4 regions of the Streptomyces sp. NPDC051315 genome follow, and region 4 is predicted to be linked to each of the others. Evidence: riboswitches for the same ligand, from Rfam matches in the RefSeq annotation. Region 4 holds a riboswitch; each other region holds the start of a gene.
The links. A riboswitch is a leader RNA that binds a small molecule or an ion and turns the genes downstream of it on or off. The one in region 4 is predicted to bind cyclic di-AMP.
Positions count from the first base shown of each region.

Region 1: it holds a riboswitch for cyclic di-AMP, as region 4 does, so the genes downstream of both, ACIBBD_RS29700 (M23 family metallopeptidase) here and ACIBBD_RS05680 (C40 family peptidase) in region 4, are expected to answer to the same signal.
Region 2: it holds a riboswitch for cyclic di-AMP, as region 4 does, so the genes downstream of both, ACIBBD_RS06385 (M23 family metallopeptidase) here and ACIBBD_RS05680 (C40 family peptidase) in region 4, are expected to answer to the same signal.
Region 3: it holds a riboswitch for cyclic di-AMP, as region 4 does, so the genes downstream of both, ACIBBD_RS33855 (NlpC/P60 family protein) here and ACIBBD_RS05680 (C40 family peptidase) in region 4, are expected to answer to the same signal.

Region 1 covers NZ_JBITEN010000018.1:51,842-59,614, forward strand. The annotation lists gene ACIBBD_RS29685 (GNAT family N-acetyltransferase) at 1-2,337, opposite strand, end outside; gene ACIBBD_RS29690 (HPr family phosphocarrier protein) at 2,516-2,797, shown strand; gene ACIBBD_RS29695 (GntR family transcriptional regulator) at 3,012-3,704, opposite strand; gene ACIBBD_RS29700 (M23 family metallopeptidase) at 3,893-4,648, opposite strand; cyclic di-AMP (ydaO/yuaA leader) riboswitch at 4,662-4,829, opposite strand; gene ACIBBD_RS29705 (M16 family metallopeptidase) at 5,055-6,443, opposite strand; gene ACIBBD_RS29710 (M16 family metallopeptidase) at 6,440-7,773, opposite strand, start outside.
Region 2 covers NZ_JBITEN010000003.1:16,430-24,202, forward strand. The annotation lists gene ACIBBD_RS06375 (PrsW family intramembrane metalloprotease) at 1-1,100, shown strand, start outside; gene ACIBBD_RS06380 (hypothetical protein) at 1,198-1,431, opposite strand; gene ACIBBD_RS06385 (M23 family metallopeptidase) at 1,567-2,589, opposite strand; cyclic di-AMP (ydaO/yuaA leader) riboswitch at 2,597-2,756, opposite strand; tRNA gene ACIBBD_RS06390 (tRNA-Met) at 3,064-3,137, opposite strand; gene ACIBBD_RS06395 (dihydrofolate reductase family protein) at 3,269-4,417, opposite strand; gene ACIBBD_RS06400 (MarR family winged helix-turn-helix transcriptional regulator) at 4,558-5,073, shown strand; gene ribA (GTP cyclohydrolase II) at 5,191-5,826, shown strand; gene ACIBBD_RS06410 (ASCH domain-containing protein) at 5,862-6,263, opposite strand; gene ACIBBD_RS06415 (NUDIX domain-containing protein) at 6,289-6,969, opposite strand; gene ACIBBD_RS06420 (DUF4406 domain-containing protein) at 6,972-7,325, opposite strand; gene ACIBBD_RS06425 (DeoR/GlpR family DNA-binding transcription regulator) at 7,385-7,773, opposite strand, start outside.
Region 3 covers NZ_JBITEN010000024.1:32,649-40,421, reverse strand. The annotation lists gene pcrA (DNA helicase PcrA) at 1-2,402, opposite strand, end outside; cyclic di-AMP (ydaO/yuaA leader) riboswitch at 2,685-2,860, shown strand; gene ACIBBD_RS33855 (NlpC/P60 family protein) at 2,869-4,047, shown strand; gene ACIBBD_RS33850 (hypothetical protein) at 4,970-5,323, opposite strand; gene ACIBBD_RS33845 (NlpC/P60 family protein) at 5,904-6,980, shown strand; gene ACIBBD_RS33840 (hypothetical protein) at 7,105-7,737, shown strand.
Region 4 covers NZ_JBITEN010000002.1:590,326-598,098, forward strand. The annotation lists gene ACIBBD_RS05670 (ATP-dependent Clp protease proteolytic subunit) at 52-687, shown strand; gene ACIBBD_RS05675 (hypothetical protein) at 695-1,003, shown strand; cyclic di-AMP (ydaO/yuaA leader) riboswitch at 1,353-1,554, shown strand; gene ACIBBD_RS05680 (C40 family peptidase) at 1,558-2,031, shown strand; gene ACIBBD_RS05685 (ATP-binding protein) at 2,399-2,857, opposite strand; gene ACIBBD_RS05690 (helix-turn-helix domain-containing protein) at 3,071-3,931, shown strand; gene ACIBBD_RS05695 (DUF397 domain-containing protein) at 3,941-4,183, shown strand; gene ACIBBD_RS05700 (8-amino-7-oxononanoate synthase) at 4,251-5,378, opposite strand; gene bioB (biotin synthase BioB) at 5,527-6,717, shown strand; gene ACIBBD_RS05710 (adenosylmethionine--8-amino-7-oxononanoate transaminase) at 6,710-7,773, shown strand, end outside.

The DNA.
Region 1 (7,773 bases), on a different contig from region 4:
CAGTTGTTCCTCGTCCGCGAGGTCCAGCCGGACGCCGCCCAGGTCGGCGCGGTGGCGCAGGTGGGGTGCGGTGGCCTTGAGGGCGACGGGGTAGCCGAGGGCGCCGGCGGCCCGCGCGGCCTCGTCCGGGGTGGGGGCGGGGAGGGCCCGGCGTACGGGGATGCCGTACCGGCCGAGCAGCTCGCAGGTCTCGTCGGTGCCGAGGGTGAGGCCCTGCCCGCGCGCGAGGAGCCCACCGATCAGCCGGGCGGCGCCCTTCTCGTCGATGTCCTCGTATTCGGGCACCTTGCCGGGGTCCGCGGCCTCGCGGCGCCACTGCGCGTACTTCACGGCCTCGGCGAGGGCGCGGACCGCGCGTTCGGCGGCGGGGTAGGCGGGGATGAGGTGGGCGCCCTCGGGAGCCTCGGCCACGGGGGCGGGTCCCGGGCCCGTGCCCGGTGTCCCCGCGTCCGCCGTCGCGGCACGCGCGCGTGGGGCGGTGCTCGTGGCGGCCGACAGGGCCTCGGCTAGGCCGCCGAGTTCCACGTGCACGACGAGCACCGGCTTGGCGGGGCCCCTGGCCGCGGCCGAGCGCAGCGCCGCCGCCAGTTCCGCGTCGCCGGGCGACGCCTCGCCGATCGCCGGGATCGCCGTCACCACGACCGCGTCGCAGGTGTCGTCGGTCAGGGCCCGCACGAGCGCCGCGTGGAAGTCCTCCGCGGACGCCTCGGTGGTCAGGTCCAGCGGCGGCAGCGGGCGCAGCCCCTCGGAGAGGCACGCGTCGTACGTCAGCAGTCCCAGGGACTCGGAGTTGCCCAGGATGGCCACCCGCGGGCCTCGCGGCAGCGGCTGGCGGGCGAGCAGGAGGCCCGCGTCCACCAGCTCGGTGATCGTGTCCACGCGGATCACGCCGGCCTGCCGCAGCAGCGCCGACACCGTCGCGTGCGGCAGCCGCGTGGCCCGTACGGCGTGCCCCTGGGGAGCGGATCCCGCGCCCTGCACCACCACGAGCGGCTTCGCCGCCGCCGTACGCCGTGCCAGGCGGGTGAACTTGCGGGGGTTGCCGATGGACTCCAGGTACATGAGGGCGACGTCGGTGTCGGGGTCGTCGTACCAGTACTGCAGGACGTCGTTGCCGGAGACGTCGGCGCGGTTGCCGGAGGAGACGAACGTCGACACGCCGGTGACGCCGGTGACGCCTCCGCCGCGCCGGTGCAGCCGGGACAGCAGGGCGATGCCGATGGCGCCGGACTGGGCGAACAGTCCGATGCGGCCGGGCCGGGGCATCTCCGGCGCCAGGGACGCGTTGAGCCGCACCTCCGGGGAGGTGTTGATGATCCCGAAGGCGTTGGGGCCGATGATCCGCATTCCGTACGCGCGCGCCCGGCGCACGAGGTCGCGCTGGCGCTCGCGTCCCTCGGGGCCGCTCTCGGCGTATCCCGCGGCGAGGACGACGAGTCCCTGCACGCCGTGCTCGCCGCACTCGGCGACGACCTCGGGCACGTGCTCGGCCGGGACCGCGACGACGGCGACGTCGACGGGACCGTCGATCTCGCGCACCGAGCGGTGGGCGGGCACCCCGTCGAGCTGCTTCAGGCCCTCGGGGAAGGCCTTGTTCACCGCGTACAGGTGTCCGGTGAAGCCGGCCTCCCGCAGGTTGCCGAGGATGCTGCGGCCCACGCCGCCGGGGGTGCGGCCGGTGCCGACGACGGCGACCGAGCCGGGCGTCAGCAGCCGCCGTACGGAGCGGGCCTCGGCGCGCTGCTCCCGCGCGCGCTGCACGGCCAGGGAGCGCTCGGTGGGTTCGAGGTCGAACTCCAGTCGGACGACGCCGTCCTCGAAGCTGCGCTTCTGGGTGTACCCGGCGTCCGTGAACACCTTGATCATCCTGCTGTTGGCGGGGAGCACCTCGGCGGCGAACCGGCGGATGCCGCGCTCGCGCGCGACGGCCGCGATGTGTTCCAGGAGCGCGGAGGCCACGCCCCTGCCCTGGTGGGCGTCCTGCACGAGGAAGGCGACCTCGGCCTCGTCGGCCGGCGCGGAGGCGGGCAGGCCGTCGGCGCCGATGCGGTCATAGCGTACGGTGGCGATGAACTCGCCGCCGACCGTGGCCGCGAGTCCCACCCGGTCCACAAAGTCGTGGTGCGTGAAGCGGTGGACGTCCTTGGCGGACAGACGCGGGTAGGGCGCGAAGAAGCGGTAGTACTTCGACTCGTCCGAGACCTGCTCGTAGAAGCTGACCAGACGCTCGGCGTCATCAACGGTGATGGGGCGGACGCGTGCGGTGCCGCCGTCGCGCAGCACCACGTCGGCTTCCCAGTGGGCGGGGTACTCGTGCCGGTCCGGCGCGCTCTGCATGGGCCCCAGAGTACGGCTCGCGTCCGACAGCGGCGCGGGGCAGTCTGTGGAGGACGGAACGTCGGGTCGAGGCCGCGACCCGACGGCCACGGCGGAACGGTACGCAGGACCGTTCCGGGCACGTTTCACGTGTGGAACACTGGTCTAGACAACCCTGAACACCGAAGGGCAGCATCACATGGCTGAGCGCCGCGTCAACGTCGGCTGGGCCGAGGGCCTTCACGCCCGCCCCGCCTCCATCTTCGTCCGAGCCGCCACGGCCGCAGGCGTCCCGGTGACGATCGCCAAGGCGGGGGGCAACCCCGTCAACGCGGCCTCCATGCTGGCCGTGCTCGGCCTGGGCGCCCAGGGCGGCGAGGAGATCGTCCTCGCCTCCGACGCCGAGGGCGCGGACGTCGCCCTCGACCGGCTGGCCAAGCTGGTCTCCGAGGGGCTCGAGGAGCTTCCCGAGACCGTCTGAGCCTCGCCCGCAGCGCGTACGGAGCCGCGTCGCCCTTCACGGGCGGCGCGGCTCCGCCGTTTTCCCGCGCTCGCTGCGGAGAAATCTCGGGAGGCATGACGGAAAATAGTCCGGGCACACGAAGAGCGCGCCGTCGGAAATTCCGGGCGCGGCAGAAAAAGGGCAGCGGAAATACAGCTCCGCCGAATTCCCTTCTTTGTATACGGCCCCCGTGTTAATGACGCGGGCCCGACATGTTTACGACGTGTTGCGAAGTCCTCACACGGTCCTGGCGGTCCCCGCCCGCGAAGCGCAGCCGGTGTGCGGCGGACGAGCGCTCGGTGTGCAGCGCGGTGATCGCCCGCGCGCGCTCGCCGTCGCCGCGCGCCACCGCGTCCACGATCGCGCCGTGCTCCGCCCAGGACTCCACCGGGTTGGCGGGCGCGTCCACCGCGTACATCCAGGCGATCTTGTGACGCAGCTGGGTGAGCGTCGAGGTCAGGGCATGGCTGCCGGAGGCCTGGGCCAGCGTCTCGTGGAACCACCCGCCCAGGGAGCGCAGATCCTCGCTGCTGCCCCTCCTGGCGCGCTCCTGCCCCAGCCGGACGAGGCCGCGCAGCACCTTCAGATGCGCTTCGGTGCGCCGCTGGGCGGCCCGGGCCGCACCGAGCGGCTCCAGCAGCATGCGCATCTCCAGCAGGTCGGCGGCCTCCTGCTCGGTCGGTTCGGCGACGCACGCGCCCGCGTGCCGCCGCGTCACGACGAAGCCCTCCGCCTCCAGCGTGCGCAGCGCCTCCCGGACGGGGACGCGCGAGACGCCGTAGCGACGGGCCAGGAGTTCCTCGGTGAGGCGGCTGCCGCGCTCGTAGACACCCGCGACGATGTCGTCCCGGATGGCCGTGCACACCGAGTGCGCCGGAATACGCATGACCGACCTCCGCCTTAATCCCCGTGAAACGTCGACGAATGACGTGTGGTCAGTGACTCTATTGCAATGAGCCGCAATTTCCGACGGCGGGTCGGAATCCATGGATATTTTTTGGACAGCGGGGAGCGGGAAACGGCGAAAGCCCCGGCCGGAAGGGCCGGGGCTGCACGATCTGTCGCCGTACGTCGTCAGATGTTCACGCCGTGCTTGCGGAGGTAGGCGACCGGGTCGATGTCCGAGCCGTACTCGGTGCTCGTACGGGCCTCGAAGTGCAGGTGCGGGCCGGTGACGTTGCCCGTCGCGCCGGAGAGGCCTATCCGCTGGCCCGGAGTGACCTTCTGGCCCACCGAGACGCTGATGGACGACAGGTGACCGTACTGGGTGTACGTGCCGTCGCTCATCCGGATCACGACCTGGTTGCCGTAGGCACCGCCCCAGCCGGCCTCGACGACGGTGCCGAGCCCGACGGCGTGCACGGGAGTGCCGCTCGAGGCGTGGAAGTCGATGCCGGTGTGGCTGCCGGAGGACCACAGGGAGCCACCGGACTTGTAGCCGGTGGACACGTAGGACCCGGTGATGGGCGACACGAAGGTGTTCAGGCGCTCGCGCTCGGCCTCACGGGCGGCGCGGGCCCTGGCCTCGCGCTCCTTCTTGATCTTCGCGGCGGCCCGGGCGGCCGCCTCCTTGCGCGCGGCCTCCTCCTGGGCGGCCTGCTTCTGTGCGGCGGCCTGGTCGTCGATCTGCTCGGCGACGGAGTCGCCGATGGTGACGACGGGGATCAGCCCGGTCTGTTCCGCGGAGGTCTCGGCGGCGAGCGCCGGCGAGGAGGCCACGGTGCCGATGACGCCGGTGGTGGTGAGCGCCGCGATGCCCGCCGCGCGGGCGGTGGTGCGCTTCATCCGGCTGGGACGACGGTGCTTCCCGGTGGCGCAGGTGAACGCCATGAAGTCGAGTGGTCCTTTCCTTCCCTCTCGCCTACCGGGTTAGCTGACGGGTTCGGAGCAGGAAGGTCTCCTACGGGCCCCCTCGCGTCACGCGCGGGCGTCCGATTCACCCCAGGGACTGTGTACTTGGGTCCCCGGCTCCCCTGGCTCGCGCCGTACGGGGACTCGGCGATGGCTGTCCGGTGCCGCGGATGCGGCGCACTGCCCGACGAACAGCCCGGATGAAACTAGACGCGCCCGCTGTCAATCCCCAAACGGAACGCGGCTTTTGTAGCGCATGCCACAGGGCAGACAGGCAACCTCTCCCTCAATTCGGACATCAGGAGGCCCTGGTGACGCGTCGGTCACCAGGGCCCCTCGCACCCGCGCGTGGCCCGGCGGCCGGGCGTGCGCGCTGTCGCGGTGCCTACTCCGCGGACACGACCTTCACCTCGCCGATGCCCAGGGCCTCGACCGGCTCCTTGATCTGGGCGGCGTCACCGACGAGGACGGTCACCAGACGGTCGACCGGGAAGGCGCTCACGACGGCCGCGGTGGCCTCCACGGTGCCGGTCGCGGCCAGCTGCTGGTACAGCGTCGCCTGGTAGTCGTCGGGAAGGTGCTGCTCGACCTGGTCGGCCAGCGTGCCGGCGACGGCCGCCGCGGTCTCGTACTTCAGCGGTGCCACGCCGACCAGGTTCTGCACGGCGACGTCGCGTTCGGCGTCGGTGAGGCCCTCGGCGGCGAGGGTGCGCAGCACCTGCCAGAGGTCCGCCAGCGCGGGACCGGTGTTCGGGGTGTCGACGGAGCCGCTGATGGCGAGCATCGCGGCGCCCGTGCCGTCCGGCGCTGAGCGCAGGACCTGCCCGAAGGCGCGCACCCCGTAGGTGTAGCCCTTCTCCTCGCGCAGGACGCGGTCCAGGCGGGAGGTGAGGGTGCCGCCGAGGCAGTACGTGCCGAGCACCTGCGCGGGCCACACGCGCGCGTGCCGGTCGGGACCGATGCGGCCGATCAGCAGCTGCGTCTGGACGGCGCCGGGACGGTCCACGATGACGACCCGGCCGGTGTCGTCGGCGGTCACCGGCGGCACCGGCCGCGGCTGGGCCGAGGAGCCCGTCCAGGCGCCCAGGGTGTCGCCGAGGACCGCGTCCAGGTCGACCCCCGTGAGGTCGCCGACGACCACGGCCGTGGCCGTGGCGGGGCGGACATGCTTCTCGTAGAAGGCGCGGACGGCCGCCGAGTCGATGGTCTCGACCGTCTCCGCCGTGCCCTGGCGGGGGCGCGACATGCGCGCGGTGGCCGGGAACAGCTCCTTGGAGAGCTCCTTGGCGGCCCGCCGGGAGGGGTTGGCCAGCTCGTGCGGGATCTCGTCGAGACGGTTGCGGACGAGCCGCTCGACCTCGCTGTCGGCGAACGCGGGCGCCCTGAGGGCGTCGGCGATCAGCCCGAGGGCCTTGGCCAGGCGGGAGACCGGCACCTCGAGGCTCAGGCGGACGCCGGGGTGGTCGGCGTGCGCGTCGAGGGTCGCGCCGCAGCGCTCCAGCTCGGCGGCGAACTCCTCGGCGGAGTGCTTGTCGGTGCCCTCGGAGAAGGCCCGCGCCATGATCGTGGCGACGCCGTCGAGGCCGGCCGGCTCGGCGTCCAGGGGCGCGTCCAGGAGGACCTCGACGGCGACGACCTGCTGGCCGGGGCGGTGGCAGTGCAGAACGGTCAGGCCGTTGTCGAGCGTCCCGCGCGCGGGGGCGGGGAACGCCCACGGCCTGGCCTCGCCCGCCTGCGGCTGGGGGTGGAAGTCCATCGTGGCGAGCTCGGTCACTGGGCCGCCTCCTCGTTCTCGTCCTCGTCGGCGGTGTTCTCGGTGCTTGCGGCGTTCTCGGCGCTCTCGGCGCCTTCCGCGCTCTCGACGGGCTCGTAGACCAGCACGGCCCGGTTGTCGGGACGCAGACGGGCCTGGGCGATCTCCCGCACCTCATCCGCCGTGACGTCCAGCACGCGCTGGACGGCGGTCAGGGCGAGCTGCGGATCACCGAAGAGCACGGCGTACCGGCAGAGTTCGTCGGCGCGGCCGGCGACCGTACCGAGACGGTCCAGCCACTCGCGCTCCAGCTGGGCCTGGGCGCGCTCCATCTCCTCGGCCGTGGGGCCCTCCTCGGCGAAGCGGGCGAGCTCCTCGTCGATGGCGGTCTCGATGACCGGCACCTCGACGTCACCGGAGGTCTTCACGTCCAGCCAGCCCAGGGAGGGAGCCCCGGCGAGCCGCAGCAGGCCGAAGCCGGCCGCCACCGCCGTACGGTCGCGGCGGACGAGCCGGTTGTAGAGGCGGGAGGACTCGCCGCCGCCGAGGATGGTGAGCGCCAGGTCGACCGCGTCGCACGCGCGCGTGCCGTCCTGCGGCAGGCGGTAGGCGGCCATCAGGGCGCGGGCCGGGACCTCCTCCTCGACGACCTCGCGCAGCTGCTCGCCGATGATGTCGGGCAGGGTGCCGTCACGGGGAGCGGGCTTGCCGTCATGGGCGGGGATCGAGCCGAAGTACTTCTCGATCCAGGCGAGCGTCTGCTCCGGGTCGATGTCGCCGACGACCGAGAGGACCGCGTTGTTGGGCGCGTAGTACGTGCGGAAGAACGCGCGCGCGTCCTCCAGGGTCGCCGCGTCCAGGTCGGCCATCGACCCGATCGGGGTGTGGTGGTAGGGGTGGCCGTCCGGGTAGGCGAGGGCGGTCAGCTTCTCGAAGGCCGTGCCGTAGGGGACGTTGTCGTAGCGCTGGCGGCGCTCGTTCTTCACGACGTCGCGCTGGTTCTCCATGGACTCGTCGTCCAGGGCGGCCAGCAGCGAGCCCATGCGGTCGGCCTCCAGCCAGAGGGCGAGCTCCAGCTGGTGGGCGGGCATGGTCTCGAAGTAGTTGGTGCGCTCGAAGCTGGTGGTGCCGTTGAGCGAGCCTCCCGCGCCCTGGACCAGCTCGAAGTGGCCGTTGCCCTTGACCTGGGCGGAGCCCTGGAACATGAGGTGTTCGAAAAGGTGAGCCAGACCGGTACGCCCCTTGACTTCGTGGCGCGAACCGACGTCGTACCAGAGGCACACCGCCGCGACCGGGGTCAGGTGGTCCTCGGAGAGCACCACGCGCAGGCCGTTGGCCAGGCGGTGCTCGG
Region 2 (7,773 bases), on a different contig from region 4:
CCGACCCGTCCAGCGCGGACACCCTCGGCGCGACCGTCATCGCCCCCGTCGTCGAGGAGTCCGCCAAGGCGGCCGCGATCCTGCTGGTCTTCCTCTTCCGCAGGCGGGACTTCACCGGAATCGTCGACGGAGTGGTGATAGCCGGGATCACGGCGACCGGCTTCGCGTTCACCGAGAACATCCTCTACCTGGGCAACGCCTTCGGCACCGACCAGCTCAGCGGGGACAGCGGTATCGCCTCCGTCACCGTCGCCACCTTCTTCGTACGCGTCATCATGTCCCCGTTCGCGCACCCCCTGTTCACGGTGCTGACCGGTCTCGGCTTCGGCGTCGCCGCCCTGTCCGCGGACCGGCAGCGCGTGCGCCGCGTCCTGCTCCCGCTGTGCGGACTGCTGCTCGCGATGGTGATGCACGCCCTCTGGAACGGCTCGTCGACCCTCGGCGAGTGGGGGTTCTTCGCGGTGTACGGGGCGTTCATGATGCCGGCGTTCGCGGTGCTGACCTGGCTGGTGGTGTGGACGCGCCAGCGTGAACTGGGCACCGTGCGCGAGGAACTCCCCGCCTACGCGGCCGCGGGCTGGCTCACCCCGGCGGAGCCGTACGCGCTCGGCTCGATGCGGGCCCGGCGGCTGGCCCGCGACCACGCCCGCCGCCATCTGGGCAAGCCGGCCGCGCGCGAGGTGGCGCGGTACGAGGCGTACGCGACCTCCCTCGCGTTCCTGCGGCACCGCGGACGCCTCGGCCGGGCCGGCACCGACTTCGTGGTGCGGGAGCAGGAGTTGCTGCACGAGCTGTGGCGCCGCAAGGACATCGCGCGCCCCGCGCTGGACCACGCGGCCCGCATGACGGCGCCTCCGGTCCCGGTGGCCATGCCGCCCTGGCCGGTCCACGGGGTCTACGGGGTCTACGGGCACGGGCGGGGCCACGGGCGTCCGACGGGACCGAGCCGGCACCCGCAGTACCCGTATCCCCAGTCGCAGCCGCACCCTCACCCGCACGAGCCGCAACCGCAACCCCAGCCGCAGTCCCTGTACCCGCACCCCCGCTCCCCACAGCCCGGGTACTCCGGGTACTCCGGGTACGGCCCCAACCAGCCGTGAGCCGTGCGGGCGCTCGCGTCCCGGCGGCCGGGCGACCGTCATGACGTAAGCCGTACGGCGTAGGGGCTGCTCCTACCGGGGACACCGCGGTGGACCCCTACGCCGAGGCCTGCGGGAGCCGCTCGGTCTCCGCCCGGGTCGGCTCCAGCCCGGCCGCTCCCACCTGCGCCGGCAACTGCCCCACGGTCCGGGCGGAGGCGATCGGCGCCGCCACCGCCGGCTGGGCCGGGGGCAGGGCCGGGGCCACCGGGGCGCGCCCCCGGCCGTCACCACCGAGGGCGCGCGGGAAGACCTCGGGGTCGGAGGAGCCGGGCACGCGCGGAGACGTCATCCGCTGCGACAACACCGAGGCCGGAGGCGCGCATTGCACGCCTCCGGCCAGGGGTCGGAACATCCGGGAAACGTCCGGGTGCCGCACGGGAGACCTCACCGACCCCCGTCGACCTCCGGAAATTCCCCGGAAGACTCAGGGGTTCACGCCGTGGTCCCGCAGCCAGGCCGCCGGGTCGATGCCCGAGGCGCTGCCGCCCGGGTGGACCTCCAGGTGGAGGTGGGCGCCGGTGACGTTGCCGGTGGCGCCGACGCGGCCGATGACGTCGCCGGTGGCGACCTTCTGGCCGACGCTGACGTTGATGGAGGACTGGTGGGCGTACCAGATCTCGGTGCCGTCATCGAGGGTGAGCACGGTCTTGTAGCCGTACGACCCGTCCCAGCCGGCCGAGGTGATGGTGCCGCTGTGCACGGCCTTGAGCAGGGTGCCGGTGGGGGCGGCGAAGTCGAGCCCGGTGTGGTACCCGGAGGACCAGTAGGCGCCGGCCTGACCGAACGTGGAGGTGATGGTGTACGAGGAGGTCGGCAGCGTGTACTGCTTGGCGAGCTCGGCGAGGCGCTCGGCCTCGGCCTTCTTCGCGGCTTCCTCGGCGGCCTTCTTCTTCGCGGCGGCGGCCTTGGCCTCCGCCTCCTGCTGGGCCTTGGCGGCCGCGTCGGCCTCCGCCTTGGCCGCGGCGGCCTCGGCGGCTGCCTGGGCCTTGGCCTCGATCTGGGTCTGCTGCGACTCGGCCTGCGCCATGATCCGGCTGCGCAGCGCCTCGCCGGCGTCGGCGGCGCTGTCGCTGCTGTCGTCCGCGGCGACGGTGGTGCCGAAGGTGCTGAGGGCGGACGCGGACTCCTCGGGGGTGTCGTCGTCCGAGATCAGGGAACCCACGGAGGGGAGGTCCGGCATGGAGATGGAGACCGGCGGCTTGCCGGTGTTGGCGCTGGCCATGCCGCCCGCGCCGACGGCGGCTATGACGCCGACGCCGAGGACGGTGGAGCTGCGGGCGAGTCCGCCGCGCTGCTTGGCGACGCGGTGCCGACCGCGTACCGGGCGAATGGACTCCGCGGTGGGGTTCCACTCCTCCCAGGGGCCCTCGTCGGTGCGGTAGCTGCCGTAGCCGAAGGTCTGGCTGGGCACACTGGGGGCTTCTGGGGCAGGCCGGTTGGACGCCACGCGGGCGTACTCCTTTCCTTCCGTCGCCTACCGGGTTAGCTGACGGGTTCGGAGCGGGAAGGTCTCCTACGCGCGTATACCGGCCGTAACTTCACGGCGGCTTCCGCGTGATTCACCCCAAGGTGGTGGTTCCCCGGTTCCCTTACGGGATTCGGCGCGTGCGCACGGAGCCGCCTCTTGTGACGGCTGGGACGACCGCGCTGCGTTATCGAACGTTAATAGACGCGGGGCCGGGTTTCCAAGCGGTTCCGCTTGATCAACAACATTTCTGGCCTGGACTTTTGTCTCACGAGCGGTGAAAAACGGGCGAGTTGACCCCGGTTCGACCACGCTTCAGCAGCCACAGGACTTTTGATGGTGACTCAGTTGTTATGCGCAGGGCGCTCGGCCGGTCACCTTCCGTGAGGGCGATCAGGCGGATGAACGCACCGAGGGCCGGAATCCTGAAACAGGATTCCGGCCCTCGGCCTTCAGTAGCGGGGACAGGATTTGAACCTGCGACCTCTGGGTTATGAGCCCAGCGAGCTACCGAGCTGCTCCACCCCGCGTCGGTATGACACCAGTGTACGCCATCTGCGGGACACGAAGCGCACGCATTGATCCGGGGGCTCCTCGGGGGCCTGCGGGGAACTGCCCGCAGGGCCTCCCCCAGAGCCACCGCTCAGCCGAACCGCCTTGGTCAGGACGGCTGTTGGGCGTCGCGGAGCAGATGGCGGTTGGGCGCCGCGGCCGGCTCCTCGTACTCCGGAAGAACCACGACGTCCACGCCCGCGGCGGTCAGCAGGCCGGCGCCGTCGGCGTCGGTCACGAAGGTGTCCGGTTCCCGCCAGGCCGTCACGACCCGGGGGACGCCCGCGTCGAGGACGAGCCGGGCGCAGGGCGTCGGGCGGGAGGAGCGCCGGGTGCAGGGTTCAAGGCTGGTGTAGACGGTGGCCGTGGCCAGACGGGGGTCGTCCGGGGCGATCTTCGCGAGGGCGGCCTCCTCGGCGTGGACGACGGGGTCGCCGGCCTCCCGGGAGTGGCCGCGCGCCAGCTCGGTCCCGTCGGCTGCCACCACCACCGCGCCCACGCTGAAGGCGGTCCGCGACGGCGGGCAGGCGGCCGCCAGCTCGCAGGCGAGGGCCAGCCAGTGCCGGTCGGCGGCCACGGGGAGCGGGCCGGCGCCGGGCGCGGTGGGCTCGTAGCGCGTCAGCACGACGTCCTCGATGCGCCGCGTCTCGACGAGCCGCAGCCGTCCACCCTGGTAGCCGCCGGGCCCGAAGAGCCGGGGCGCGTCCGGGGTGCCCACGAAGAGGGGGGCCAGGACGAGCTGGAGTTCGTCGGCCAGGCCTTCCTGGAGGAGCTGGGTGTGGATGGTTCCGCCGCCCTCGACCATCAGCCGCCGCACACCCCGTACGTCGTGGAGGTGTTCCAGGAGCCGCCGCCAGTCGAGGGCGGGGCCGAGGGGGACGACGTCGGCCGCGAGGCCGAGCGACCGGGCGCGCTCGGCACCCGTGTCGGTCGTGTACACGACCTTCTCGCCGCCCGTGTGCCAGAAGTTCGCCGCCGGGTCCAGCTCACCGGAGCCGCTGACGGTGACCTTGAGGGGATACTCCGCCCCGCCGGCCGCCAGCCGGGCCGCCCGGCGTTCGGGCGAGTTGACCAGGAGGCGGGGGTTGTCGGCGCGGATGGTGCCGGCTCCGACCAGGATCGCGTCGACGGAGGCCCGCACCTCGTCGACCCGGTCGAAGTCGGCCGGGCTGGAGAGCAGGAGGCGGTCGGGGCCGGTGTCGTCGAGGTAGCCGTCGAGGGAGACAGCGGCGGACAGCAGGACGTACGGGTACGGCATCGGCGCGGTCTCTCCGGGCGAGGGGGTGAGGGACAGAGGGACAGAGAGGGTGGACGGGGTGGACGGGGCTGCGGGTACCGGCGGGGTTACCGGACCGCGGCGACCTTGGTTCAAGTTTGAAGCAAACCTACACTGGGGGCATGACGATCCGCTGGCTCACCCCCGAGGAGCAACGCGCCTGGCGCGCGTATGTCGCCGCCTCCCTGCTCCTGGAGGACGCGATCGACCGGCAGCTCCAGCATGAGGCCGGCATGCCCCACCTGTACTACTCCATCCTGGCTCACCTCTCCGAGGTCCCCGAGCGACAGCTGCGCATGACCGATCTCGCGGAGAAGCTGAAGATCACCCGCAGCCGGCTGACGTACGCGGTGACGCGCCTGGAGAAGGACGGGCTGGTACGGCGGGAGAACTGTCGCTGGGACAGACGCGGGAGCATCGCGGTCCTGACCGACGAGGGCATGGCGGTGCTGGAGCGGACGGCTCCCGGCCACGTCGAGACCGTCCGCGCCTCCCTCTTCGACCGGCTCACCCCGGAGCAGGTGGGGCAGCTCGAGGAGATCTGCACGCACATCGCGCAGGGGCTCCAGGGGGACGACGGCGGGGGCGGGCCCGAGGGCGTGCCGTGGCGCAGGCGGTCGTCGCCCTCCTGCTCGTGAGCCACACCACTCCTCCGTTGCTTGAAACTTAAAGCATGAGGTAGTGTCGCGATCACCGTGACTGTTTCAAATCTGAAGCAGAGCCGCGCTCTGTCCACCGGACCCGGGAGAATCCTCATGCTCCACACCCCCGCCGCCACCGAGCGTGCCCGCGTCCGGGTACCGCTGCGCTTCCACGACGGCTACTCGGTCGACGCCGAACTGGTCACCTTCCACGGCTTGGCCGACGGCCAGGAGCACGTGGCCTTCGTCCTCGGCGACCCGGGCCCCCGCCCGCTGGTGCGGCTGCACTCCGAGTGCCTGACCGGGGACGTCTTCGGCTCCGCCCGCTGCGACTGCGGCCCCCAGCTGCGCGAGGCGGTCGAGCGCATCGCCGACCGCGGCGGCGTCCTGCTCTACCTCCGCCAGGAGGGCCGGGGCATCGGCCTCTACAACAAGCTCGACGCGTACGCCCTCCAGGACCAGGGCCTGGACACCTACGAGGCGAACGCCGCCCTCGGCCTGCCCGAGGACGACCGGGACTACACGGCGGCCGCCCAGATGCTGCGCGCCCTGAAGGTCACCACCCTGGACCTGCTGTCCAACAACCCCGACAAGGCCGACCAGCTCCGCACACTGGGCATCGACGTCCACGACCGGGTGCCGACGGGTGTCTTCACCACCCCGCACAATGTGCGTTACCTGCGGGCGAAGGTCCTCCAGACGCAGCACACACTGCCGCTGGCCGACCTCACGGAGCTCAGCGTGGGCTGACGCTCACCCGCCCGGCTGACCCGCCCGGCCCGTCCTCAGGCCTTCTCCTCCACCACCCGGAACGCCACGCACACCACGGGCGTGTCGTCCTCCACCGGCGTGCCGTCGGCGCTCCAGAACCGGCGGTGCCCCGCACGCCACTCCTCCAGGTCGGCGTCGCCCTCCCCCTCGGCCGCCGCATGCTCCCAGCTCACCCCGGCGAAGGTGGTCCGCCGCACGCCGGTGACCTCGATGGTGGCGACGGAACGCCCGTCGCCGTCGAGGAGGGCGAGACGCTCACCGACGTACTCCAGGCCCTCCGTCTCCTCCACGTACTCCGCGAGCAGGCCCGTGGTGGCCGTCTTCCGCCCGGACAACACGAGGGAGTTCAGCCGGACGCGCATCTCGTCCGGGGTGCCGAGCTCCATCGACCGCATGCCGTCGACCCGTGGCCACATCTGTCATCGCCTCACATTTCCCTGGTCAGCCGTGCCGGAAGGGGCCGTCGAGCGCGGCCCACTGAAGCAGCATGATCGTCTTGGCGTCGGCGATCGCACCGCGCCGGACGAGGTCGAGCGCCTCTCCGAAGGGCAGTTCCACGACGGTGATGTCCTCGCCCTCGTCGGCCACACCCGCCGTGTCCGCGCCGGGCACCGATCCGTCGTAGGGCGCGGCGAAGAAGCTCAGTCGCTCGGTGACCGAGCCAGGGCTCATGTAGGCGTCGAAGACGTGCGCGACCTCGTGCACGGTCCGGCCGGTCTCCTCCTCGGCCTCACGCCGGATCGCCTCCTGCGGCTCGTCACCGTCCAGCAGCCCGGCCGCGGTCTCCAGCAGCATGCCGTCGGGGTGCCCGTTGACGTAGGCCGGCAGCCGGAACTGACGGGTCAGCAGAACCGTACGCCGTGCGGGGTCGTAGAGGAGGATCGTCGCGCCGTCGCCCCGGTCGTACGTCTCGCGCCGCTCGCGGCTCCAGTGGCCGTCGCTGTGCCGGTAGTCGAAGGTGGTGCGGCGCAGGACCGACCAGTCGCAGGCGAGGACCTCGACGTCGAGGACGCGGACCCGGGGGTTCCCGGTCAGGTCGCGCCCCTGACGGTCGAGTCCGGTACGGCCGCGGGGGTCGGGGAGGTCGATGCCCGGACGCCCGGGGTGGGTGCTCTCCGCCATCGTCAGCCCCCGGCCGGGATGTCGGTCAGGTCGGTGTAGACGTCCTTGCCCTGCGCCTGTGCCCGCGCCACCATGCGGTCGGCTCCCTCGGAGGGACCGCCGATGCGCAGGACGGCGTCGCAGCGGTCGAGGAGGCGTTCGGCGACGGGGTGGAAGAGTTCCTCGAAGAGCGGGTCGTCGGGGCCGGTGCAGCCGGCCGTCTCCAGGAGCGGCAGCGCGAGCGCCTCGCCGGTGACGGGCAGGTGCCCGGCGCGGTAGAGGACGAGGGCGGCCTCGTTCATGGCTCGTACGTTCGCGGCGAGCTTGGCGGGGTCGTCGCCGGTGCCCGAACGGTACGGGCCGGCGACGAGGATCATCAGGGGTGGACGGGACACGGTGACTCCTGGGCTGGGACTTCTCGATTAGGACGCGGGGCTCACACGATCAGCGTCTCGACGCCCGCCTCGCGCAGGGCGTCCAGGGTCTGCGGGCCGCCGGGGTGGGTGGCGGCGTCGGCCGCGGCGGCATCGGTGACGAAGGTGTGCACGGCGCCGAGCGGGGCGACCTGACTGAACGCGCGCACGCCCAGCTTGGTCGCGTCGGCCACGGCGACGGTACGGCCGGCCTGACCGAGCCCCGCCTGCTTGACGGCCGCGTCGTCCAGGGAGAACTCGGACCAGCCGTGCGCCGCGTGCACCCCGCCGATGGACATCACGAACAGGTCGAAGGCGAGCGACTCCACGGTGCGCAGGGCCAACGGCCCCACCAGGGACCGCTCCCCCGGCCGTGACCGCCCGCCGACGACCAGCAGTTCGATCCCGGGCC
Region 3 (7,773 bases), on a different contig from region 4:
GCGTTGGCGCCCGTGCCCTTCACCGCGACGACCGTGCCGAGCCCGAACTGGTCGTGGGTGACGCGGTCGCCGACGGCCAGCGAGACCACCGGCTTCTCTGCGGTCCGCCGGGTGGCGAAACCGGACGCGCCGGCCGCCGAGGACCGCGAACGGGACGACGACAGGGAGGCCGCCACCGCGGACGCCGGGCCGGAGGACACGGGCGAGGTGGCCCCCGTCCGCTTCCAGTCGACGTGCGTGGCCGGGATCTCCTCCAGGAACCGGGAGGGGGGGTTGTACGACGGCTGCCCCCACGCGCTGCGCATCGCGGACCGCGTCAGGTAGAGCCGCTCCCGCGCGCGCGTGATGCCGACGTAGGCCAGGCGGCGCTCCTCCTCGAGTTCCTTGGTCTGGCCGAGCGCGCGCATGTGCGGGAAGACGCCGTCCTCCATGCCGGTGAGGAACACCACGGGGAATTCGAGCCCCTTGGCGGTGTGCAGGGTCATCAGGGTGATGACTCCGGAGCCGTCCTCGTCCTCGTCGGGGATCTGGTCGGAGTCGGCGACCAGAGCGACCTGCTCCAGGAACTCGGCCAGACCGACCGACTCCTCACCGCGCTCCTGCTCGAACTCCAGTGCCACGGCGGCGAGTTCCTGGAGGTTCTCGATCCGGGTCTCGTCCTGCGGGTCAGTCGATGCCTGCAACTCGGCGAGGTAGCCGGTCCGTTCGAGGACGGCCTCCAGGACCGTCGCCGGGCCGGCGCCCGACTCGACGATCGTGCGCAGCTCCTCCATCAGCGTGTTGAACCGCTTCACGGCGTTCGTCGACCGCGCCGCCATGCCGTACGCCTCGTCGACGCGGCGCAGCGCCTGCGGGAAGCTGATCTTCTCGCGCTGGGCGAGGGCGTCGATCATGGCCTCGGCGCGGTCGCCGATGCCGCGCTTGGGCACGTTGAGGATGCGGCGCAGCGGGACGGAGTCCTCCGGGTTGGCGAGCACCCGCAGGTAGGCCAGGACGTCCCGGACCTCCTTGCGCTCGTAGAAGCGGACGCCGCCGACGACCTTGTAGGGCAGGCCGACACGGATGAAGACCTCTTCGAAGACACGGGACTGGGCGTTGGTGCGGTAGAAGACGGCGACGTCGCCGGCCTTCGCCTCGCCCGCGTCCGTCAGGCGGTCTATCTCGTCGGCGACGAACTGCGCCTCGTCGTGCTCGGTGTCGGCGACGTAGCCGGTGATGCGCGCGCCCGCGCCCGCGTTGGTCCACAGGTTCTTCGGGCGGCGGGACTCGTTGCGCTCGATGACCGCGTTGGCGGCGGAGAGGATCGTCTGGGTGGAGCGGTAGTTCTGCTCCAGCAGGATCGTCGTCGCGTCCGGGTAGTCCTCCTCGAACTGGAGGATGTTGCGGATCGTCGCGCCGCGGAAGGCGTAGATCGACTGGTCGGCGTCACCCACGACGCACAGCTCGGCCGGAGGGACGTCGTCCTCGCCGGGCGGTACGTCGACGGGGTGCTCGGAGGTGCCGACGAGCTCACGGACGAGGGCGTACTGGGCGTGGTTGGTGTCCTGGTACTCGTCGACCAGGACGTGCCGGAAGCGGCGGCGGTAGTGCTCGGCGACGTCCGGGAACGCGCGCAGCAGGTTGACCGTCGTCATGATCAGGTCGTCGAAGTCGAGGGCGTTCGCCTCGCGCAGCCGCGACTGGTACAGGGCGTAGGCCTGGGCGAGGGTCTTCTCGAAGCCGTCGGTGGCCTGGGCGGCGAAGTCCTCCTCGTCGATCAGCTCGTTCTTCAGGTTGCTGATCTTGGCACTGAAGGACTTCGGCGGGAAACGCTTGGGGTCGAGGTCCAGGTCGCGGCAGACCAGGGCCATCAGGCGCTTGGAGTCGGCGGCGTCGTAGATCGAGAACGACGACGTGAAGCCGAGCCTCTTGCTCTCGCGGCGCAGGATGCGCACGCACGCGCTGTGGAAGGTCATCACCCACATCGCGTGGGCACGCGGGCCGACGAGCTGCTCGACGCGCTCCTTCATCTCGCCCGCGGCCTTGTTGGTGAAGGTGATCGCGAGGATCTGGCCCGGGTGGACGTGGCGCTCGGCGAGGAGGTGGGCGATGCGGTGGGTGAGCACGCGCGTCTTGCCGGAGCCGGCGCCGGCGACGATGAGCAGCGGGGTGCCGGAGTGGACGACGGCGGCGCGCTGATTGTCGTTGAGCCCCTCCAGAAGCGCCGCGGCGTCGATCGCCGGGCGCGGGGCGCCGTCGCGGTAGTAGGCGTCCCGGTCCGGTGGCACGTCGAACTTCCCGCCGAACAGATCGTCCGGAAGCGGCTCCGTAGTGTGATCGTCCTCGGGCGGCGGGGGTTCCTCCTCGTGGCCGCGGGGGGCCTGGAGGTCCGCCAGGAAGCTGTCGTCAAAGAGGCTGCTCATCGCTCTCCGAGTCTAGGGTGCCCCACCGACAACCGGCCGCCGTCCCGAAAACATCCCGGCTTTCCCCGCCACCCGGCGCCCCACGATCTTCGGCCACCGCCCGCCCGACCCCGCCTCACCCTTCAGGACGGCCTGGTCACGCTGTGCGACGAACCGGGAAACCTGAACCAAGGTCACGAAAATGTATCGGGCATATCACCCATCAACCTTCACAGGAGCCACACGAGTTGGCTACGGTGCCGGGCAGGCCGTACGACCCCCACCGGCGAACCTCGCCGGGCCGCGCGGCCTCCGCCGAGTCCGGCGCGCCCCCTCGCGGCAGCCGGAGCCGGGGACCCACCGAGACCTTGGGGTGAATCGGCCCGACTCCCCTTCCGGGGACGAGGCCGTAGGGCAACCCTTCCAGAGCATCCGCCCGAACCCGACAGCTAACCCGGTAGGCGGAACATGGAAGGAGTCGCCTCCCTTGGCGTCGCAGCACCGCAAGCCGCGCCCCGCGGGTACGCGCGTAGCAGGCATACGCACGCCCGCCCTCGCCACCGCCGCTCTCACCTCGGTGGCCCTGCTCTCCCAGACGGCCGAGGCGGCACCCGCCGCCGACGGCAAGCCGAGCCTGGAGGAGGTCGAGAAGAAGGTCGACGACCTCTACCGCCAGGCGGAGTCGGCCACCGAGAAGTACAACGCCGCCAAGGAGAAGACGACCAAGCAGCGCAAGCGCGTCGACTCCCTCCTCGACGACGTGGCCCAGCGCACCCAGAAGCTCAACGAAGCACGGGAGCGGCTGGGTTCCTTCGCCGCGGCCCAGTACCGCACCGGCGCCTCCGCGCCCGACACGGCGACCTTCCTGCTCGCGGACACCCCGCAGGACTACTTCGACCAGAGCCAGCTGATGAGCCGGCTCACCGACCGGCAGAAGGGCGCGGTCGACGACTACGTCACCGAGCAGTCGGAGACGATGACGAAGCGTCAGGAGGCCGCGCAGAGCCTCGAGACGCTCACCGAGTCGCAGAACGACCTCAAGACCGCCAAGGCCACCGTCCAGAAGAAGCTCAGCACCGCACGCGCGCTGCTGTCGCAGCTGACGGCCGAGGAGAAGGCGCGGCTCGCCGCGGTCGAGCGGCAGAAGCAGCAGGAGGCCGCCCGCAAGGCGGCGGAACTGGCACAGCGGCAGGCGGCGGAGGCGGCCGCCCAGCAGGAGAGCGACGCCTCGTCGAACACGGGCGCCTCCACGCCGTCCTCCTCGTCCTCCTCGCCCTCGTCGGCTCCGGGCTCGGACGCCTCCTACGCCACCAAGGCGGAGAAGGCGCTCGCCTTCGCCCGCGCCCAGATCGGCAAGCCGTACGTCTGGGGCGCCACGGGCCCCGAGTCCTACGACTGCTCCGGCCTCACCCAGGCCGCCTGGAAGGCTGCCGGCGTCACCCTCCCGCGCACCACCTACGACCAGGTGAACGCGGGTAACACGGTCCCCCTCGCCGACGCCCAGCCGGGGGATCTGATCTTCTTCTACGACGACGTCACCCACGTCGGCATCTACATCGGCAACGGCATGATGATCCACGCCCCGAAGCCGGGCACGTACGTGCGCGAGGAGTCGGTGTACTACGACGGCGAGTCGTCGATCCACAGCGTGGTGCGACCGGCCTGAGCGACCGGCCCCGGCGCGGCGGGCCGGAGCACACGCGCGTGGGCGTTGTCCGCGCGGCGGCGGGGCGGCGCGTGACGGCGAGGCAGCGCGGTCGACGGTTCGGCGCGTGACGGCGAGGCGGCCGCCTGTGTGCTGCGCCCGCGCGTATTTCACCGCTCCCGCACGCGTGCCCCGCGCGAGCCTCCCCGCCCTCCTCACCATCGGCCGCATGCCCGGCTCCTCCTCCCCCCTGTACGCCCGGCGGGCGCGGTCCGTCGGGAGGGAGCGCGGTGTCCGTCGGGGAGCGCGGTGTCCGTCGGCTGCCGGGGCCGCTTGCCGGCGACCGGCGTCCTGTCGATCGGTCTGCGTCTGACCGGGGACGAGGTGCTGCCTCCCGGATCACACTCGCGCTGGCGGGTGGCGCCGGAGGCGGACTCCGTCGTACCGCTGCACGGCTGCTGGGGGAGCGCGAGCGGTGGGGGGCCGAGGCGGGTGAGCCGGCCCGCGCTCACGACCGTGGCGGTGACCAGCGTGCCCGACACGCGCGTCTGCGCGCTGGGGTGGCGGTCGGTCGCTTGCCCGGGGCGCTGCTGGCGCCGGCGGCCGCACTGTGGCCGTCCTGCTGGTGGACGTCGTACGCCATGGGGAGCGGCGCATGCCTGGCGCGGTGTTCTGTGGTGTGTGGGCACACAAAGGCTGGCCGTGCTGGGCGCGACCCTGGCCCCGGCCCAGGAGGCGCCCTGGCTCGCGCACGCCGCGCCCGTGCTGTTCTGACTCGGCCTGGTGCTCTCTGTGCTCGCGCTGACCCGGTTTCTGGCTGGGGCAGCTCGCCGAGGGCGCCCGTCCCGTGGCGGACGGGCCCCATGCAGGTGCCGGTGTGGGTCGCGGTGGCGGTCCCGGCCGGCCGCCACCGCGGGGGCGGCCCTGGCCGCCCGCGCGTCCGTCAGGTCCAGAGCACCGCGATGAAGACGTTGGCCACGGTCAGCAGGCCGACCAGGCCGAACAGCGGCTTCTCCACCTTCTCGTCGTCGCGCTTCACGTAGACGAGGCCGAGAATCACGATCAGCAGAGCGAGCTTCACGCCGATCTTGATGTTGTTGACGTGCTGGTCGTCCGCCTGGTTGAGGCCGACCAGGATGACGCCGGTGACCAGCATCGTCGCCGCGCCGTGCAGCATCGCGGGGACGAAGCGGGCCGTGCCCCGGCCCATCGCCTTCATCTGCGTGAGGAAACCGCCGAGCAGCGCGCCGATGCCGATGATGTGCAGGCCGACGAAAAGATGGATGAGTACGTCCATGGAGCCGGATGCTAATCAGCCGCTCCGGTGCCGCCCGACACCGGCCCACCCCGGGTGACGCGCCACCGGCCGTTTCCGGCCCGTCCGGCGGGCGCCCCGTCCGGCGGACGGCCTGCGCGGCGGACATCAGCCCGGCGGACGCCCTGCCCGGCGGGCACCGGGCGCTGCATATATGCGCGCCATAGCACCCCGCCGCGCGAAGATGACCCGAATGCGCCGTATCGGTCAGCGGCCCGCCCGAAGTCGACCCCTCCCGACCGGATCACCGAGCACTTCCGGTCGCCCGACAGTCCGCTCGCGTCACTTCCGCACAACGCGTCACCGATCCGGCACGGACGGGCCTAGCGTCCTCCCCCAGGTGACCGGCTCCCCACCGCCGCCCGGGCCAGGGGCGGCAGTCGGCCACCACCGCCGAGACGTCCGGTGGCGCCCCGGTCCCCTGTGCGGGCCGCCGCCGGACGCGTCAGCCGCACCCCGCGGTGGTACGTCCGTCCGCTCCCCCTGGCGGGCACCCGCCCCACCCGGGGCCCCTGACGGCCGTACCGACGAGGCGGTCGTACGAAAGGACGTGCAGTCCCACGTGGCAGCGCACCGCAAGCCCCGACAGCGCTCGCTCGGCGGCCATACCGTCCGCACGGCGGCCACCATCGCCCTCGCCGGCGCGGCGGGCGCGGCCGGCTTCGACGGAACCGGACACGCCGAGCCGAACCCCACACCGGCGCAGGTGAAGGCCAAGGTGGACAAGTTGTACCAGGAGGCGGAGGCAGCCACCGAGAAGTACAACGGCGCGCAGGAGAAGGCGACCGCGGCCGAGCAGCGGCTGAAGGCCCTGCGGGACGAGGCCGCCCGCAAGGAGGCGCGGCTCAACTCGGCGCGTGAGCAACTGGGGTCGATGGCGGCGGCACAGTACCGCAGCGGCGGACTCGACCCCGCGATGCAGTTGGCTCTCTCCGACGACCCCGACCAGTACCTCGACGGCGCCGCCTTCGCCGAACGCGCCGGAGACCGCCAGTCCGCTGCCGTCGCCCGCGTCCGCGGGCAACTGGGGGAGATCGAACGCCTGCGCGGCGCCGCCCGCGTCCAACTGGCCTCCCTCAAGTCGCGTCAGGCGGAGCTCAAGCGGCACAAGAAGACGATCACCGGCAAGCTGGAAGCGGCACGCCGTCTGCTGTCCCTGCTGACGGCCCAGGAACGCGCCCGGCTCGAGGCAGGCGCGGGCAGCGCCACGGGCACCCGTGCCTCGCGGACCTCGACGGACACCCGCGACGACCTCCCGGCTCCCGGCTCGACGACCACGGCCGCCCCCAACTCGCGCGCGTCGGCGGCCGTCTCCTACGCCTACTCCAAGCTCGGCAGTCCCTATGTATGGGGCGCGACCGGCCCGAACGCCTTCGACTGCTCGGGCCTCGTCCTCGCCGCGTACCGCTCCGCGGGCGTCTCTCTGCCCCGCACCACCTACGCCCAGATCGACGCCGGCCGCCGCGTCCCCCGCTCCGAACTCCTCCCCGGCGACCTGGTGTTCTTCTACTCCGGCATCACCCACGTGGGCATCTACGTCGGTGACGGCAAAATGATCCACGCCCCGAACCCGTCGGCACCGGTGCGGGTGGCGCCCCTCGACGAGATGCCCTACGCGGGGGCGACACGGGTGGTGTGAGGGAGCCCCGGCGGGGCAACCGGAGCCGACATGGACATGTTGACGCGGTAGGTTCGGCGCGCGGCAACGGCCCGCCGTTGCATGTCGTCGCTCCCCCTCCCCGACCCGCCCGAAAGAGCCCCCGATGCCCGGCGCCACGCTGCCTCCTCCCCCTCCCCCGCCGCACATCCGCGTCTGGCCGGACCGGTCGGCGCTGCTGGCCGACAGGGAACAGGCCCTGCAGGAACTGCACCGACGCAGCCTCGGCGTGCACCGCGTGCTGCTGCTGTGGCTGCTGGCACTCGCGGCGATCATCGGATGGGCGCTGCTGATCCTGCCGGTGCAGCAGTTCGAGGAGAGGGACCCCACGGGTTTCCTGCTCGGCCCGGTCTTCGCGCTCCTCGGCCTTGCCGCGCTCGCCCCGTCCGTCATCGCCGTCGTCCTCGCCATCCGCCGCGACCACCAAGTACGGCAACTCCTCAACGCCTGGCTCGCGTTGGACCGCCAGCCTCTGTCCGACGCCCGCCTGCGCGCCCCCGGCCTCAGCCTCTTCTGGCTGCTGTCCTCCTTCACGGTCGCCGCGATCGGCCTGTGGGCGTCCTTCGGGACCGCGGCCGGCGCGCAAGCGGGCCGCTCGCCGTACGCCGACGTCGCCCTGGGCATGGGCATCGGCACCATCCTGTGGCTGACCGGTCTGATCGGCATGGTGAAGGCGGTACGGCACTACCGGTGGGCGCTACGGGTGCTGGGACCGACACCGACGGTGGGGCACCAGTGAGCCAAGGAACGTCCGCGCCGGCGGTCGGCGTGAGCG
Region 4 (7,773 bases):
ACGTCACGTACATCCTGTACATTTTTTACAGACGTCGAAGGAGGGGTTCCCATGACCCGACCGTCCGCCCGCCATGTCCTGCCCGAGTTCACGGAGCGCACGAGTTCCGGGCACCGGACGCTGGATCCCTACTCCAAGCTGCTCGAGGAGCGGATCGTCCTGCTCGGGACACCGATCGACGACACGTCGGCGAACGACGTGACGGCCCAGTTCATGTACCTCGAGCACAAGGACCCGGACCGGGACATCTCGCTGTACATCAACTCCCCCGGCGGCTCGTTCAGCGCGATGTCGGCCGTCTACGACACGCTCCGCTTCCTCACGTGCGACGTGGAGACCGTCTGCCTGGGCCAGGCCGGCACGTCCGCCGCCGTCCTGCTGGCCGCCGGCACGCCGGGCAAGCGGTACGTCCTGCCGGGCGCGCGTGTCGTCATCCGCCAGCCGGCCCTGCCCGAGCCGGTCCAGGGCCAGGCCGGTGACCTGGCGATCCAGGCCCAGGAACTGACCCGCGTCCGCGCGCTGCTGGAGGAGATGCTCGTACGGCACACCGGGCGCCGTCCGGAGCAGGTGCGCGCGGACATCGAGCGGGACCGCGTCCTCGACGCGCGGGAGGCCGTGGCGTACGGGCTGGCGGACCGGATCGTCCCGGGCCGCAGGGACGCCGGCGACGCGCCGGGCGCGAGGTGAGCCGCCGATGCTGCCTCCCGAGCTGCCGCCGCTGCCCGCGCTGACCCGGGCCGAGGCCGAGCTGATCGACCGTTACCTGGAGGTGGTCGACCTGCTCGGCCGGATCAACCCCGCCCACCACGGCGACACCTACCGCGGACTGCGCGCGGCCCAGGCACTGGTCGGCCGGGCGACCGCGCTGCGGGACGCGCTGACGCTGATGCACCAGCGGGGCGAGAGCGAACTGCACGCGCCGACCCTCGCGCGGGCGCTGCGCGTCCTCGACGGGGAGCGCCGCACAGCGCGCGTCACGGTGCCTCCACTCCCCGACAGTTGACGCATCGGCGTCCGGACCCGGCCGTGTTCGCCGAGAGCGTGACGTCCGCACCGGAGTCGAAACGACCCAGAAGACGTACCCACGTTCGGCGTATCCGTGGCTGCTTTTTCCAGCCCACAGCGGTTGCGCGAATGAGGGGCCGAAAGGGCGGAAGGAGGGGTTCCAGTGCTGGTCCGGGGGCATTTCGTCGTCTTGACACCTGACCGGCCATCAGGGTGTCCACCCGAACGGGTGAGTGGTGAGTAACCCCACAAATCCCCGGTTGCGTTGGGATTTTCGGACATCGGTGCGCCAAGATCCCTGTCTGACGACAAGCCCCCGCCACAAGCGGCGGGGCGGTCCGGGCGGACGCCGAGTCCTGCCGCCGCCCGGATGACCGGTCGACAGAAGTGCATCGGCAGGAGTGGAGGACCCAAGCACGACGGGTCGCCGGAACGGTCACGCCATGACCGGGCCGAGCAGCCCTTGGGGTGAAGCCGCAGCAGCGGCCGGGCAACTTTGTCAGCCCGAATCCGACAGGTCATCCTTCACAGGCGGCTGACGAAGGGTTGCGCATGACTGCGCTCAATCGTGTCCCGTCGCTCATGGCCCGTGCCGGTACGGCCTCGGCCTTCGCCATCGCCGCCGTGGGCGGCTCGATCGTGGTCCCGGGTGTCGCCTCCGACGCCGCGGCCGCCACGCCCGCGAAGAAGGCACTCCAGGTCGCGGCTTCCAAGAAGGGCTCCCCCTACAAGTACGGCGCCACTGGGCCGAACAGGTTCGACTGCTCGGGGCTCACGCTGTACTCGTTCAAGAAGGCGGGCAAGAAGCTGCCGCGTACGGCGGCCCAGCAGTACAACAAGACCAAGCACATCTCGGCGAGCAACCGCAAGGCCGGCGACCTCGTGTTCTTCCACTCGGGGTCGAACGTGTACCACGTCGGCATCTACGCCGGTAAGGGCAAGATCTGGCACTCGCCGAAGACCGGCGACGTGGTGCGGCTGCAGAAGATCTGGACCAAGAGCGTCTGGTACGGCCGGGTCAAGTGACCCTCCGGGGTGGTGGCGGCGTCCTGACGCGCCGCCACCGCCCCGGAGATCCGCCCCCGGCCCCGCGGTGGCGGTTCGGGGAAGGACGGCCCCCTCAGGGCCGTCAGCGGCCCTCTGACGCGCGCCTCCCGTCCGGGGGCCGTATGCGCCCGGTCGCCGGCACGCGGCGGTCCCGCGGACCGCTGCGGTCACGTGGACCGGCTCCACCACGTGGGCCGGCACCGTCACGCGGACCGGCACGGTCGCGGGCCCATACGGTCGGCCGCGCCCCGGGTGAGCGGCCCGGCCCCGCGCCGAGCGGCTCGCGTGACCCGGTGCGCGGCCACCGGCCGAGCGGCCCCGACGGCGTCGCCCCCGCCCCCGCCGGTCACGGCTCCTGCTGACCCGCTGCCGGCACCGGTTCCACCGGAGCCGTCCACGGCAGTTCGATCAGGACCGTCTTGCCGCCCTCGCGAGTGGGGCGGACCCGTAGTCTGCCGCCGCACTCCGCGGTCAGCCAGCGGATGATCACCATGCCCCGGCCGTTGTCCTGCTGGACGGCGGCCGGCAGCCGTCTGGGGAAGCGCGGGTGGCTGTCGGTCACGCCCAGGCGCAGTTGTTCGTCGCGTTCGAGCACCAGGTCCACCGTGAAGGTGGGGGACTGCCCGAAGGTGTGCTGGACGGCGTTGGTGGCGAGCTCGGAGACGATGAGACGGATGGTGTCGGCCGCCTCCGTCTCCGCCGGAAGGCCCCACTCCCCCAACGTGGTCAGCACGAACGCGCGGGCCGTGGACACCGAGGCAGGATCGCTCGGCAGAGTGACGGATGCTTCCAGGTGGTCTGCCATGGCGACCTCGTCCCTTTCCCACGGGACCGGAGTCCGACACGGTGCGGATGGTTCGAGTACGGTCCCGGACTGGTGCTTCGTCGCCAGACTGCCATCACCGCGCCCGTCACGGGTGGCGATCCACCAAGGTATGCATATATCTGTCGCCCGATGCGGTGAACTCTGCCAGGGCAGAGCGTATGTGGACGGCTCGGGAGGAGTAAGGAGACTCCGATGCAGCACGGTCCCGCGGTACGCCGCCGGAAACTGGGGGCCGAACTGCGGGCCTTACGTGCCCGCCTGGGACTCACCAGTGGTGAGGCGGCCCGACTCGTGGGCTGGCACCAGTCGAAGGTGAGCCGGATCGAGACCGGCACCAGCGGTACGAAACCGGCCGATGTGCGGTTACTCCTCGACGCCTACGGCGTGGGCGATCCCCAACTGCGCGAACTGATGCTGGCGTTGGCCGGGTCGGCCGACAGCGGCGGACGGGACCACTGGGTGCACGCCTACCGCGGGGTGCTGCCGCCCGCCTACCGGGACTTCATCAGCCTGGAGTCGCAGGCGAGCGCGATGCGCACGCTGGAGACGACCGTGGTCCCGGGGCTGCTGCAGACGCCCGAGTACGCGCGGGCGGTGACCCGGGCCGCCCTCGAGGGCGCCGGCGAGGAGCAGTTGGACACGCTGGTGGAGGTGCGGCTGGCCCGGCAGGACGTGCTGCGCACCCGGCCGCCCCTGGAGTTGAACGCGGTGCTGGACGAGGCGGTGCTGCGGCGGGAGGTGGGCGGCCCCGAGGTCATGGCGAGGCAGCTGGAGCGGTTGGTGGAGGCGGCACGGCTGCCCCAAGTGAGGCTCCAGGTACTGCCGTTCAGCGCCGGGGCGCACATCGGCGTCACCGGGCCTTTCGTTATCTTCTCATTTTCGAGCACTTCTGATCTGGATGTGGTTGTTCTCGACCACTTGACGAGTAGCCTCTACCTCGAACGGAAAGAAGACCTCCAGGCCTACACCGAGGCCTTCGACGCCCTTCGGACGCACGCCCTTTCCCCCGAAGACACACTGGACTACCTCGCCGCGACAGCTGACGGCGCGTAGGGAGGCACCATGACCGCACTGCCTCGGAACGTTCCCTCCAGCACCGACCTGCACGACCGCCGCCATCCGCAGGGTCTGCGGTGGCTGCGCAGCAGCTACAGCACGGGAGCCAACAACTGCGTCGAGACGGCCCGTCCGGCCACCGGACCATGGGCCGGTCTGCTCGCCGTACGCGACTCCAAGAACCCGGCCGGACCCGCCCTGCTCTTCTCCCCCGAGAGCTGGACGGGCTTCACGGCCGCGCTCCGCTGACCCCCGTCCTTCCCCACCCGTCCACGGGACTACCCGTCACGCCGGTGCGCGACCGTGTCACGCCGACTCACGGCCGTGCGCCGTCGATCACCAGTACAGCGCGTTCGATCTGAGCCTCGGAGAGGTCCGCGCGGGCGGTCAGCCTCAGACGCGAGATGCCGTCGGGCACGGAAGGAGGCCGGAAGCAGCCCACGGCCAGGCCTGCCGCCCGGCAGTCCGCCGCCCAGCGCACGGCCTGTTCCGGGGACGGCGCACGCACGGAGACGACCGCGGCGTCCGGACGGACCGCCTCCAGACCCGCGGCCGTCAGCCGCGCGTGCAGTTCACCCGCCACCGCACGCGCGCGTGCCGCGCGTTCCGGCTCCCGGCGCAGCAGCCTCAAGGCCGCCAGGGCCGCGCCCGCCGCCGCCGGGGCGAGGCCCGTGTCGAAGATGAACGTCCGGGCCGCGTTGACCAGATGGTCGATCACGCGCGCGGGACCGAGCACGGCTCCGCCCTGGCTGCCGAGCGACTTGGACAGCGTCACCGTGACGACGACGTCCTCGGCGCCGGCCAGCCCCGCCGCGTGCGGGGCACCGCGCCCGCCGTCACCGAGGACGCCGAGCCCGTGGGCGTCGTCGACGACCAGCCCGGCGCCGTGGTCCCGGCACGCCCCGGCCAGGGCGGCCAGCGGGGCCGCGTCGCCGTCGACCGAGAAGACCGTGTCGGAGACCGCCACCGCCGGACCGTCGTGGGTGCCGAGCGCCTTGCGCACCGCGTCGGGGTCGGCGTGCGCGGCGACCTGGGTGGTGCCGCGGGCCAGCCGGCAGCCGTCGATGAGCGAGGCGTGGTTGCCCGCGTCGGAGACGATCAGGGAGCCGTGCGGGGCCAGCGCGGTGACCGCGGCGAGGTTGGCGGCGTAGCCGGAGGAGAAGACCAGGGCCGCCTCGAAGCCGCAGAAGTCGGCCAGTTCCCGCTCCAGTTCGGTGTGCAGCTCGGTGGTGCCGGTGACGAGCCGGGAACCGGTCGCGCCCCCGCCCCAGGTCCGGGCGGCCCGCGCCGCGCCCTCGGTGACCTCGGGGTGGTGGGCCAGGCCCAGGTAGTCGTTGCTCGCGAGGTCGAGGAGCGGCGAGTCGGCCGGCCGGGGCCGCAGGGTCCGTACCAGTCCGGCACGGCGGCGCAGCTCCGCCTGTTCGTCGATCCAGCCGAACGCCATGGCTCCTCCGGGGCTTTTGTAGGTAGCGGACAGACACTAGCCGTAGGACCGGCCACCCATGGTGTGGCAATACCCACACGTCGAACCGGGTGTGTTGTGTGATCCCTACCTTGGCCCGGAGCGGGTCCGTAGGACAGGATCGGCTCTCATGGACCTGCTGAACACGCTGGTGGACAAGGGGCTTCGGCGCGAGCTGCCGACCCGCGAGGAAGCGCTGGCCGTCCTCGCGACGTCCGACGACGACCTGCTCGATGTGGTGGCCGCGGCCGGGAAGGTGCGCCGGCACTGGTTCGGGCGACGGGTGAAACTCAACTATCTCGTCAACCTGAAGTCGGGGCTGTGCCCCGAGGACTGCTCCTACTGCTCCCAGCGGCTGGGCTCCACGGCCGGGATCCTCAAGTACACCTGGCTCAAGCCCGACGAGGCCTCCCAGGCGGCGGCCGCGGGGCTGGCCGGCGGTGCCAAGCGGGTGTGTCTGGTGGCGTCCGGGCGCGGCCCGACCGACCGGGACGTGGACCGGGTCTCGGAGACCATCAAGGCGATCAAGGAGCAGAACGAGGAGGTCGAGGTGTGCGCCTGCCTCGGCCTGCTCTCCGACGGCCAGGCGGAGCGGCTGCGCGAGGCGGGCGCCGACGCCTACAACCACAACCTGAACACGTCCGAGGGGACGTACGCGGACATCACGACCACGCACACGTACGCCGACCGGGTGGACACGGTGCAGAAGGCGCACGCGGCGGGGCTGTCCGCCTGCTCGGGTCTGATCGCGGGCATGGGTGAGAGCGACGAGGACCTGGTCGACGTGGTCTTCGCGCTGCGCGAGCTGGACCCCGACTCGGTTCCGGTCAACTTCCTGATCCCGTTCGAGGGCACCCCGCTGGCCAAGGAGTGGCATCTCACCCCGCAGCGGTGTCTGCGGATCCTGGCCATGGTGCGGTTCGTGTGCCCGGACGTGGAGGTGCGGATCGCGGGCGGACGTGAGGTCCATCTGCGCACGATGCAGCCGCTCGCGCTGCACCTGGCCAACTCGATCTTCCTCGGTGACTACCTGACCAGCGAGGGCCAGGCGGGCAAGGCCGACCTGGAGATGATCGCGGACGCCGGTTTCGAGGTGGAGGGCGCGGACCGGGTGACGCTGCCGGAGCACCGGGCCGCCGGCGGGGGCTGCGGGTCGCACGAGAGCGCGGGGTGCGGATCGCACGAGAGCGCGGGCTGCGGATCGCACGAGGGGGGCGGTGTCTGTGGTTCCGCCGCGGCCGCGCCCACCGGTGAGCCGCGTACGGACCTGGTCGCCGTACGCCGCCGGGGTGCCGGGACGGACCTCGCGCCCAATGCCTGAGCTGAGCGTGTCCGAGCTGCTGGACCTCGACCGGCGGCATGTGTGGCATCCGTACGGTCCGATGCCCGGCCGGGTCGAGCCGCTCGTCGTGGAGTCGGCGAGCGGGGTGCGGCTGCGGCCGGCGGACGGTTCGGCCGACCTGGTGGACGGCATGTCGTCCTGGTGGTCGGCGATCCACGGCTACAACCACCCGGTGCTCAACGAGGCCGCGCGCGAGCAGCTCGGACGGATGAGCCACGTGATGTTCGGCGGGCTCACCCACGAGCCCGCCGTACGACTGGCGAAACTCCTTGTCGACATGTCGCCCGACGGCCTGGAGCATGTGTTCCTCGCCGACTCGGGGTCGGTGTCGGTCGAGGTCGCGGTCAAGATGTGCCTCCAGTACTGGCGCTCGCTGGGCCGTCCGGGCAAGCGCCGGCTGCTGACCTGGCGCGGCGGCTACCACGGCGACACCTGGCAACCGATGTCGGTGTGCGACCCCGAGGGCGGGATGCACGACCTGTGGACCGGGGTGCTGCCCCGCCAGGTCTTCGTGGACCCGCCCCCCGCCGCCTACGAGGAGGCGTACGCGGAGCAGCTGCGCGCCGCGGTCGAGCGGCACGCCGACGAGCTGGCCGCGGTGATCGTCGAGCCCGTGGTGCAGGGCGCGGGCGGGATGCGGTTCCACTCGCCGGCGTATCTGCGGGTGCTGCGCGAAGCCTGCGACGCGCACGACGTGCTGCTGGTGTTCGACGAGATCGCGACCGGGTTCGGGCGCACCGGCTCCCTGTTCGCGGCCGGGCACGCGGCGGTGACGCCGGACGTGATGTGCGTCGGCAAGGCGCTGACCGGCGGCTACCTGACGATGGCGGCGACCCTGTGCACGGCGCGGGTGGCCGACGGCATCTCGCGGGGCGAGGTCCCGGTCCTCGCGCACGGGCCGACCTTCATGGGCAACCCGCTGGCGGCGGCCGTCGCCTGCGCCTCGATCGAGCTCCTGCTCGGGCAGGACTGGCTCGCGGAGGTCAAGCGGATCGAGGCGGGGCTGCGCGAGGGACTGGCTCCCGCGCGTGAGGT